Regions from separate parts of the Burkholderia gladioli genome, predicted to be linked through region 2. Evidence: riboswitches for the same ligand, from Rfam matches in the RefSeq annotation. Region 2 holds a riboswitch; the other holds the start of a gene.
What was found. Region 2 has a riboswitch for cobalamin ahead of BM43_RS20030 (TonB-dependent receptor domain-containing protein). Riboswitches for the same ligand answer to the same signal wherever they lie in the genome.
Positions count from the first base shown of each region.

Region 1 (4,404 bases), 1.8 Mb from region 2:
ACTTCCGGTGGCAACTCGGCCAGCGAGGTCCGCGCCATGGCATCGGCCGCGCGTTCGAGCCGCGCGTCGAGGTCGGCGATGTCCGCGGCCTGGTGCAGGCCGAGATGCCGTTCCGGCAGCGCGATGCCGGGGTCGGCCGGCAGATGGCCGAGCCAGCGGATGTCCTCGGGCATCGAGGCGCGCAGCAGCGCGGCATGCCGCTCGGAGCCGACCCGATTGGCCAGCACGCCATGGAAGGGCAGCCCCGGCCGGAAACGCGCGAGCCCGAAGGCCAGCGCGCCGAAAGTCTGCGCCACCGATTTCCCCGAGATCACCGCGGCCACCGGCACGCCGAAGCGGCAGGCCAGGTCGGCGCTGCTCGGCGTGCCGTCGAACAGGCCCATCACGCCCTCGATCAGGATCAGGTCGGCCTCGGCGGCGGCCTGCGCCAGCAGCGCGCGGCAGCCGTCCTCGCCGACCATGCCGAGATCGAGCGAATGCACCTCGGCGCCGCTGGCGCGCGCGAGGATCATCGGATCGAGGAAGTCCGGGCCGGTCTTGAACACGCGCACGCGCCGGCCGAGCCGCCGATGCAGCCGCGCCAGCCCCGCGGTGATCGAGGTCTTGCCCTGGCCGGAGCCGCTCGCGCCGATCAGCAGCGCCGGGCAGCGCAGCACGCCTGCGGACACGCTCAGAACTCCACGCCGCGCTGGGCCTTTACGCCCTGCTCGCGATACGGGTGCTTGACCAGCCGCATCTCGGTCACCAGGTCGGCGGCCTCCACCAGCGCGTCGGGCGCATGACGCCCCGTCACCACCACGTGCAGCGCCGCCGGGCGCGCGGCCAGCACGGCCAGCACCTCGTCGAGTGGCAGGTAGTCGTACTTCAGCACCGTGTTCAGCTCGTCGAGGATCACCATCTGGTAGTCGCCGCTCTCGATCATCCGGCGCGCCTCGTCCCAGCCCTTGCGCGCGGTCGCGATATCGGCCTCGCGATCCTGCGTGTTCCAGGTGTAGCCGTCGCCCATCGTCACGAAATCGCAGTCCGCGAAGGTGTTGAGCAGGTCGCGCTCGGCCGTGTGCAGCGCACCCTTGATGAACTGCACCACGCCCAGCTTCATGCCGTGGCCGAGCACGCGCACCGCCATGCCGAAGGCGGCCGTGCTCTTGCCCTTGCCGTTGCCGGTGTTGACGATCAGCAGGCCCTTCTCGACGGTCGCCGCGGCCTGTTTCTTTTCATGGCCGGCGCGGCGGCGTTCGGTCATGCGCTGATGCGATTCGGGATCGGTTTTCATCGGGTCGGAAGTCCTCGGGATACGGGAAAGCGGGCAGGAAAATATCGGGGCATCGGGCAGGGCGGCGGCATGATCGCGCGTTCAGGCGGGCCCGGCGATCGCCACGGTCACGCCGTCGACGATCGTCTTCGGCACCAGCAACCGGCCGTGCGGCGCGGCAGCCAGCGCGCAGGGCTCGCACACGCCCTCGACGCCGAAGCGCGCGAAGGCGGCCGAGCTCGGGGCCGTGCCATCCCCCGGCGGCGCATCGGGGGCGATGGCTTCGCGCGCGATCGCCACCAGCGGCCAGCCATGGCGCGCGCAGCAGGCCACCAGGCCCGGTTCGGCGGCCTTGGCGTCGAGCGTCGCGACGCGGGCGATATCGGCCAGCGCGAGGCCGGGTCGGCGCGCGAGCGCGGCGGCGATGGCGGCCTCGATCGCCTCGGGCGACTTGCCGGCGCGGCAGCCCACCCCGACGACGATGCGCGGCGCGGCGATGCGATCCGGAGCGATGCAGGTCATGCTGGGCGGACGAGTGGTGAACGAGCGAACAAACGTGCAAGCAAACGGGCACACGAGCGGGCAAAAAAACGGCGAACCACGGTGTCGACGACGCTTCGTGCCTCGATGCGGATTTCGCATGGCGCCCGTCCCACGCGGGTGCCATGTCCGGCGAGCCGGGCTCGCCGTCTGCGTCGGCCGGTATCCGGGCTGGCCGCCTGTCATGCCGACGCCTTCCCGCCGCGATCGGCAGTGGCTCGAGTCGGCCTGCGCGTCGCGCTTGCGCGATTCGCCGGCGGCGTACCGTTGCGGGGACAGCACAGGCTGGCGGCGCGCCGCTCCCTGTTTCCCGTTTAACCGCAGTCGCGAATGCGACTGCGGGCACCGAACGCGCGCATACGATAGCACAGCGGACGGGGCCGGAAGGGCGCTCGCCGGGGCTTGCCGGGCAGGCGCGTCGGTGGCGCGGGCGCACAAAAAGAGCGGCGGCGCCGAGCGCGCCCCATCGCGCGCCGCGGCCGGCCGCGCCGCCTTGACGCGTCTGGACGCCGCGCCTACACTCGCACGCGTTTTGGTGCTCGCGTGCGGATTCTCTTGGCACGCAGTTGAACGGGAAACAGGGAAGCTCGCCGCGCCGCGGACGATCTCAACCTGTGCTGCCCCCGCAACGGTAAGCGCATGCATCGCGCAAGCGATGCGAGCCCCGCTTCACCGCGCCCCGAGTCGCTCGGGCGCGCGGCCCGGCCACTGGACGCGAGACGCGTCCGGGAAGGCGAAGCGGCGCTGTCGCCAGCCCGGATACCGGCCAGAACCACGGAAGCGCCAGTCGTGCGCGAGCCCCGGGCCAGGCCCTGCGGCGCGCGGCGGCGAATCCGCAGGGAAGCGTCGCGGGTGGCGGCGCGGGTTCCCGTGCAGCCTCGCGGCCGCGCCCTGGGCGCGTCGGCCGGCCAGTCCATCGTCGATGATCGTCGTCCCCGGGCGGCCGGCATGACGACCGGCAGGCCGCCCGCGCGTCGTGCCGACGCCGCGATGGCATCATCCACCGACTCACCGACAGGCGAATTCCATGCAAATGCGCAAAATCCCCGTGACCGTCGTCACGGGCTTCCTCGGCAGCGGCAAGACCACCTTGCTGCGCCACATCCTCGAAAATGCCTCGGGCCGCCGGATCGCGGTGATCGTCAACGAATTCGGCGAGCTCGGCATCGACGGCGAGATCCTGAAGGGTTGCGGCATCGGCTGCGAGGAAGGCGCGCAAGCGGCCGGCCAGCTCTACGAACTGGCCAACGGCTGCCTGTGCTGCACGGTGCAGGAGGAGTTCTACCCGGTGATGGAGGCGCTGGTGGAGCGCCGCGAGCAGATCGACCACGTGCTGATCGAGACCTCCGGCCTGGCGCTGCCCAAGCCGCTGGTGCAGGCCTTCAACTGGCCGTCGATCAAGAACAGCTTCACCTGCGATGCCGTGATCACGGTGGTCGACGGCCCGGCCGCCGCGGCCGGCCAGTTCGCCGAGGACGTGCAGGCGGTGGACGCGCAGCGCCGCGCCGATCCGAACCTCGACCACGAATCGCCGCTGCACGAACTGTTCGCCGACCAGCTTTCCTCGGCCGACCTGGTGATCGTCAACAAGACCGACCTGCTGGACGCGGCGCAGTTCGCCGCGGTGGAGACGACGATCCGCGAGGAAATCCCGGCGCACGTGAAGATCGTGCGCGCGCAGCGCGGCGAGCTCGACCTGGCCACCCTGATCGGCCTGAACGCGGCCTCCGAGGAAACCATCCACCTGCGTCACGATCATCACGGCTCGGCCGAGGATGCCGACCATCACCACGACGAATTCGATTCGGTGGTGGTCGAGGCGCGCGTGAGCTCGCGCGAGGCGACCATCGCCGCGCTGCGCGCGCTGGTCGATGCGCACACGATCTACCGCGTGAAGGGTTTCGCGGCGCTGCCGGCCACGCCGATGCGGCTGGTGATCCAGGGCGTGGGCGGGCGCTTCGACAGCTACTTCGACCGGCGCCTCACCGAGGCGGACGGCGCCACCAGCCGTTTCGTGCTGATCGGCGAGGACCTCGACGCGGCCGCGCTGCAGGCGGCCTTCCTCGCCGCGCTCGGCGACGCCGTGCAAGCGGCCTGAGGCGCGAAGGCTCCCGATGCATCTGCTGCGCACCACGCCGGGCGGTTTCGTCGACGACACGCAGGGCGTGATCCGCATCGACCAGCGTCCCGCCGAGATCGTGATCCTCAGCTCGGCGGACACCACGCTGTCCCTGCTCGCCAGCGCGGTGCCGCTGCTCGGCGAGGGTTTCCCGAGCCTGCGGCTGGCCAACGTCAGCTTCCTGCGCCAGCCCGCCTCGGTCGACTTCTATATCGACGACGTGCTGCAGCACGCCAGCGTGGTGGTGATCGACCATCTCGGCGGCGAGGCCTACTGGCCTTACGGGATCGAGCAGGCGGTCGCGCTGGCCGAACGGCGCGGCCAGCAGTTGGCGATGTTTTCCGGCGACCTGCAGGAAGATCCGAACCTGGTCGCCAGGAGCACCGTCGACCCGGCGCTGTGTCGGCAGTGGTGGCGCTACCTGCGCGAGGGCGGCGCCTGGAACGCGCAGGCGCTGTTGCGCAGCATCGCCTTCCATGCGCTCGGCGTCGGC
Region 1 is NZ_CP009323.1:3,548,464-3,552,867, forward strand. It holds gene BM43_RS32935 (cobyrinic acid a,c-diamide synthase CobB) at 1-656, opposite strand, end outside; gene cobO (cob(I)yrinic acid a,c-diamide adenosyltransferase) at 671-1,273, opposite strand; gene BM43_RS32945 (cobalamin biosynthesis protein) at 1,355-1,774, opposite strand; cobalamin riboswitch at 1,933-2,158, opposite strand; cobalamin riboswitch at 2,309-2,577, shown strand; gene cobW (cobalamin biosynthesis protein CobW) at 2,820-3,890, shown strand; gene cobN (cobaltochelatase subunit CobN) at 3,907-4,404, shown strand, end outside.
Region 1: another riboswitch for cobalamin. It lies ahead of cobW (cobalamin biosynthesis protein CobW); the one in region 2 lies ahead of BM43_RS20030 (TonB-dependent receptor domain-containing protein).

Region 2 (4,404 bases):
CGGGCCAGCGCGGCGTCGGCGCGGCGATTGAGCTCGGTCGTCAGGCTGCCCGGATCCTTCGCTTCCTGTTCGTAGAACAGCGTGATGTCGACCACATCCTGCGGCACGTCGGTGCTGGCCTGTGCCGACAGCGACAGCACGCCCGCAGGCTGGGGCGCGACTTGTGCCTGCACCGCGGGGATCACGGCGGCCAGGGCGAGGGCGAGTACGGCAGCGGATTTTTTCATCGTATGAGCTCCTGTTCTGTGCGCGGCCAGCGGCCCGTGCCACATCGTGCCGCGCGTCTTGTCGAGGCGATCGATGGAACCGGGGTTCCGCCGATCGCGCGAGCGTTAGGCCGATGAAAGGCGTGCCGAGTTCCGGCACCACACGCGCGATTTACCTTTGCTGACAGATCTCGCGGCGAGCCGGCCGGCACCTGCCTCACTTCATCAGCTTCTCGGTGATGAACTTCCATTCGGCGCGCGTGACCGGCGTGATCGAGAGCCGGTTGCCCCTGGCGAGCACGCGCATCTCGGCGAGCTCGTCGTGCTCGCGCAGCGCGGCCAGCGGAATCAAGGGGGTCTTCTTCACGAAGCGCACGTCCACCAGGCTCCAGCGCGGCTCTTCCCGCTTCGACTTCGGATCGTGATAGGGGCTGGCCGGATCGAACTGGGTCGGATCGGGATAGGGCGTCGACGAGACTTCGGCCAGGCCCGCGATGCCGGGCTCGGGACAGCTCGAGTGATAGAACAGCACGCCGTCGCCGATGCGCATGGTGTCGCGCATGAAATTGCGAGCCTGATAATTGCGCACGCCCGTCCAGGGCAGGGTGTGTTTCGGCGCGGCGGCGAGATCGTCGATGCTCGCCTCGTCCGGTTCGGATTTCATCAGCCAGAATTGCATGAGGGCGGTCCGCTGAAAGAAGGGGCAGGGAACGCGCGCGGCGGGAGCAGCGGCCGTCGCGACGACGCTTGCCGGGTGAGACGGGAATGCGATCGCCTAGCGTGCCTCGTGATCGCCGATCCAGGGCACGCGAGCCGTTTGAAGCACAAATCGAAGCACAAATGAAAACGGCATCGGAACTGGTCCGATGCCGTCGAATAGGTCCCCGCCTTGGCCGCTAGGCCGGCATCCTGAACCTGAGGTTCAGAATTGGTCGCAGTTAGCAGCACTTCGGGTACATCAGACAGAGTGACGCGCGCGCCCGTGCTACAAATTTCCGCAACCGTGCACATGGCATTGGTTCAAGGAATATATGACCTTGGCGAACCAGGCAGGGAAGCTGAGAGAACCTAGTGAATCCGATCTTGTGAAACGAATTCGCATGAACCGCTTACTTCGGTGCAGCCGCTGGCTTGTCCGCCGCGCCGCGCTGCTTACCGCGACTCGTGCTGGGCCAGTACCGCGCCGAGCTGTTCATTCATGTGGCGCATTGTACGCCGGATTTCTTCCGCGGGAAATGCCTCGCCGTGACGAACGCTCTGTTGCAGGCGAAGCAACTCCGAGGCGAGCGACAGCGCGGCCATCACCGCGATCCGATCGGTGCCGCGCACCGAGCTGTTGGCGCGGATCTTCGACATCTCGGCGTCGACGCGCGCGACCGCCTCGAGCAGGGCTGCTTCGGTTTCCGGCGAGCAGGCGAGGCGATAGGCCTGGCCGAGAATCGAGACTTCGATCTGCTTGCTGCTCATGCATGTTCTCCGTGGCTGGCCGCGTCGTCGCCGCCGTTGCCGGCAGCCTCGCCGCCGCCGAGCAGGTCGAGCTGGCTGTCGCCGTCGGCGGCCTGGCGCGTGCGCGGCAGCTTCTCGAGGATCGCGTTGAGCTTGATCTGCGCATCGTCGATCTTCGCCGACAGCGCATCGCGCTCGGCGACCAGGCCGTTGCGTTCGTCGCGCAACTGATCGAGCTCGACGCGCACGGCTTCGGCTTGCGCGCGCAATTGCGCGACTTGCTCCTCGAGCGCGAGCCGTTCCGTGTGATGGCGTTGGTTCAGCGCAATCAGGCGGCCAATGTTCTGGGATAGGGTTTCGAGTTCGTTGAGCATCTGCTGCGTCCTCTAAAGACCGGGCATTTTAGCGCGGAAAGCGCCTTGTACCGACTTTTGTAACGTATCCAGACGTAACCACCCCCCTTCTTGCCGCGAAGTGACACGGGAAATGCCGTTTTGCCGGCGTTGCGTGCGTCCGACGCGCGTTTCTTGACGCTGCCCGGGGGCGCTCCTACACTGGCGCCGCTTCGGTGCTCGCGCGCGGCCTCGACGAGGGCGCGCGCGGTTAAACGGGAAGCAGGGAGCAATGCCCGCGCGGCATGCCAACCTGCGCTGCCCCCGCAACGGTAAGCGACCGCGTCGATCGCGCTGGCGATCCTGGCGCAAGCCGCCCCTCGATGGCGGCCCTCACGCGAACGAGGGCCGCCGTGGCCACTGCGCGCCTGGTTCGCGCGGGAAGGCGGGGGTGGGCTGGTCGCCAGCCCGGATACCGGCCGAAGCGGGGAAGCGCGCGGCCTGCGCGCTTCCGGAGGCGGCGCTGCGGGGAGGCAGGGCCGCGCGAATCCACAGGATGTTCCCGATGTTCACCGCGTTTGTCCGCGCCGCCCTGCTCGCGGCTTGCGGGCTGCCTTGCCTGTCGCTCGCCCAGGTTGCGCAGGGCGCGTCCCGCGCGTCTGATATAGCCGCCGCCAGCGATGCCAGCGCCGCCAGCGATGCCACGGGCTCCGCCGCCGCGCCGTCCGTCGCGCGAAGCAGCGACCGCGCCGCCGTTGCGTCCACCGCCACGGCTTCATCCAGCGCCGCATCGTCCGCCGATCCCGCCGCGCCGGTCGCGCTCGACTCGGTGGTGGTGAGCGCGAGCCGCGGCGCGCAGAAGCTCGCCGACGCGCTGCCGCAAACCACCCTCTTCACGCGCGAGGACATCGAACACAGCAGCGCGTCCGATCTTCCTGGCCTGCTCGCGTTCGCACCCGGCGCGCAGATCGTGCGCAACGGCGGCCCCGGCTCGAACACCTCGCTGTTCCTGCGCGGCGCGCAGTCGAACCAGTCGCTGCTGCTGATCGACGGCGTGCGCGTCGATTCGGCCAGCCTCGGCGCCGCGCAACTGAGCCAGCTCACGCTCGAGCAGATCGACCACGTCGAGATCGTCAACGGCAACGTCTCCTCGCTGTACGGCTCGGGCGCGATCGGCGGCGTGGTGCAGGTGTTCACGCGCGACGGCGGCAATCATCCGCCGCGCTTCTATTTCTCGGCCGGCTACGGCAGCTATCACACGCAGTCGCAGCAGGCCGGCGTCTCGGGCCGGCTCGATGCGGACGGCAGCACCACCTTCTCGCTGTCGCTGTCGCGCGACAAGACCGACGGCTTCTCGGCGATCGACCCGGTGCAGCAGCCGGGCGCCAATCCGAACGCGAACGGCAACCTGAACGAGAGTCTCTCGGCCTCGCTCAAGCATCGTTTCGCGAACGGCTGGCGCGCGGGCCTCGACTACTTCCAGTCGAACGGCGAGAACAGCTACGACAACCCCTTCGGGCAGGCCACGACCGATCTCAACACGCTCTACAGCCGCGTGCAGCAGATCTCGGCGCACGCCGAGGGCAAGCTGACCGACTGGTGGACCACCCACCTGCGTGTGTCGAGCGGCAACGACCGCAGCCAGAGCTGGCTGAACGGCGCCTACACCGACCACTTCAACACCGACAACCGCCAGTACAGCTGGCAGAACGATTTCACGGTGGCGCGCGGCCAGGCCATCCAGGCCGGCTACGAGCGGCTCGACCAGGCCTTCGCTTCCGATGTCTACTCGGCGCCGCAGCGGCACGTGAATTCCGGCTGGCTCGGCTACACGGGCCGCTTCGGCAACAGCCAGGTGCAGGCCAACCTGCGGCGCGACCAGTATTCGGATTTCGGCGGCGCGAACAGCTACTATCTCGGCTACGGATACGACCTGGGCGAGCACTGGAAGGTCACGGCGAGCTATTCGGATGCGTTTCGCGCGCCGACCTTCAACGACCTGTACTACCCCGATGCCGGCAATCCCGCGCTGGTGCCCGAGCGCAGCCATTCGATCGAGGCCGCGCTGCAATATGCCTCGGACGCGCTGGGCGTGATGCGGCTGAGCCTGTTCCAGACGCGCTACGCGAACCTGATCCAGTACGAGCCCGATGCGTCGGGCCTGGTCTATACGGCGCAGAACGTCGGGCGCGCCAAGGTGCAGGGCATCGAGGGCTCGTGGCAGGGGCATCTGGGCAAGACCGACCTGCACGCCTCGGCGACCTTCCAGAACCCGGTCGACCAGAGCGGCGACCAGGACCTGCTGCGGCACGCGCGGCGCTTCGCGTCGTTCTCGGCCAGCCATCCGTTCGGCGGCTGGCGCGTCGGTGCCGAGTGGCTGCTGAGCGGCGCGCGCAGCGACAGCGCGCAGACGCTCGGCG
Region 2 is NZ_CP009323.1:699,109-703,512, reverse strand. It holds gene BM43_RS20050 (SIMPL domain-containing protein) at 1-227, opposite strand, end outside; gene BM43_RS20045 (EVE domain-containing protein) at 424-885, opposite strand; RNA gene ssrS (6S RNA) at 1,084-1,265, opposite strand; gene BM43_RS20040 (cell division protein ZapA) at 1,359-1,673, opposite strand; gene BM43_RS20035 (hypothetical protein) at 1,670-2,026, opposite strand; cobalamin riboswitch at 2,202-2,482, shown strand; gene BM43_RS20030 (TonB-dependent receptor domain-containing protein) at 2,550-4,404, shown strand, end outside.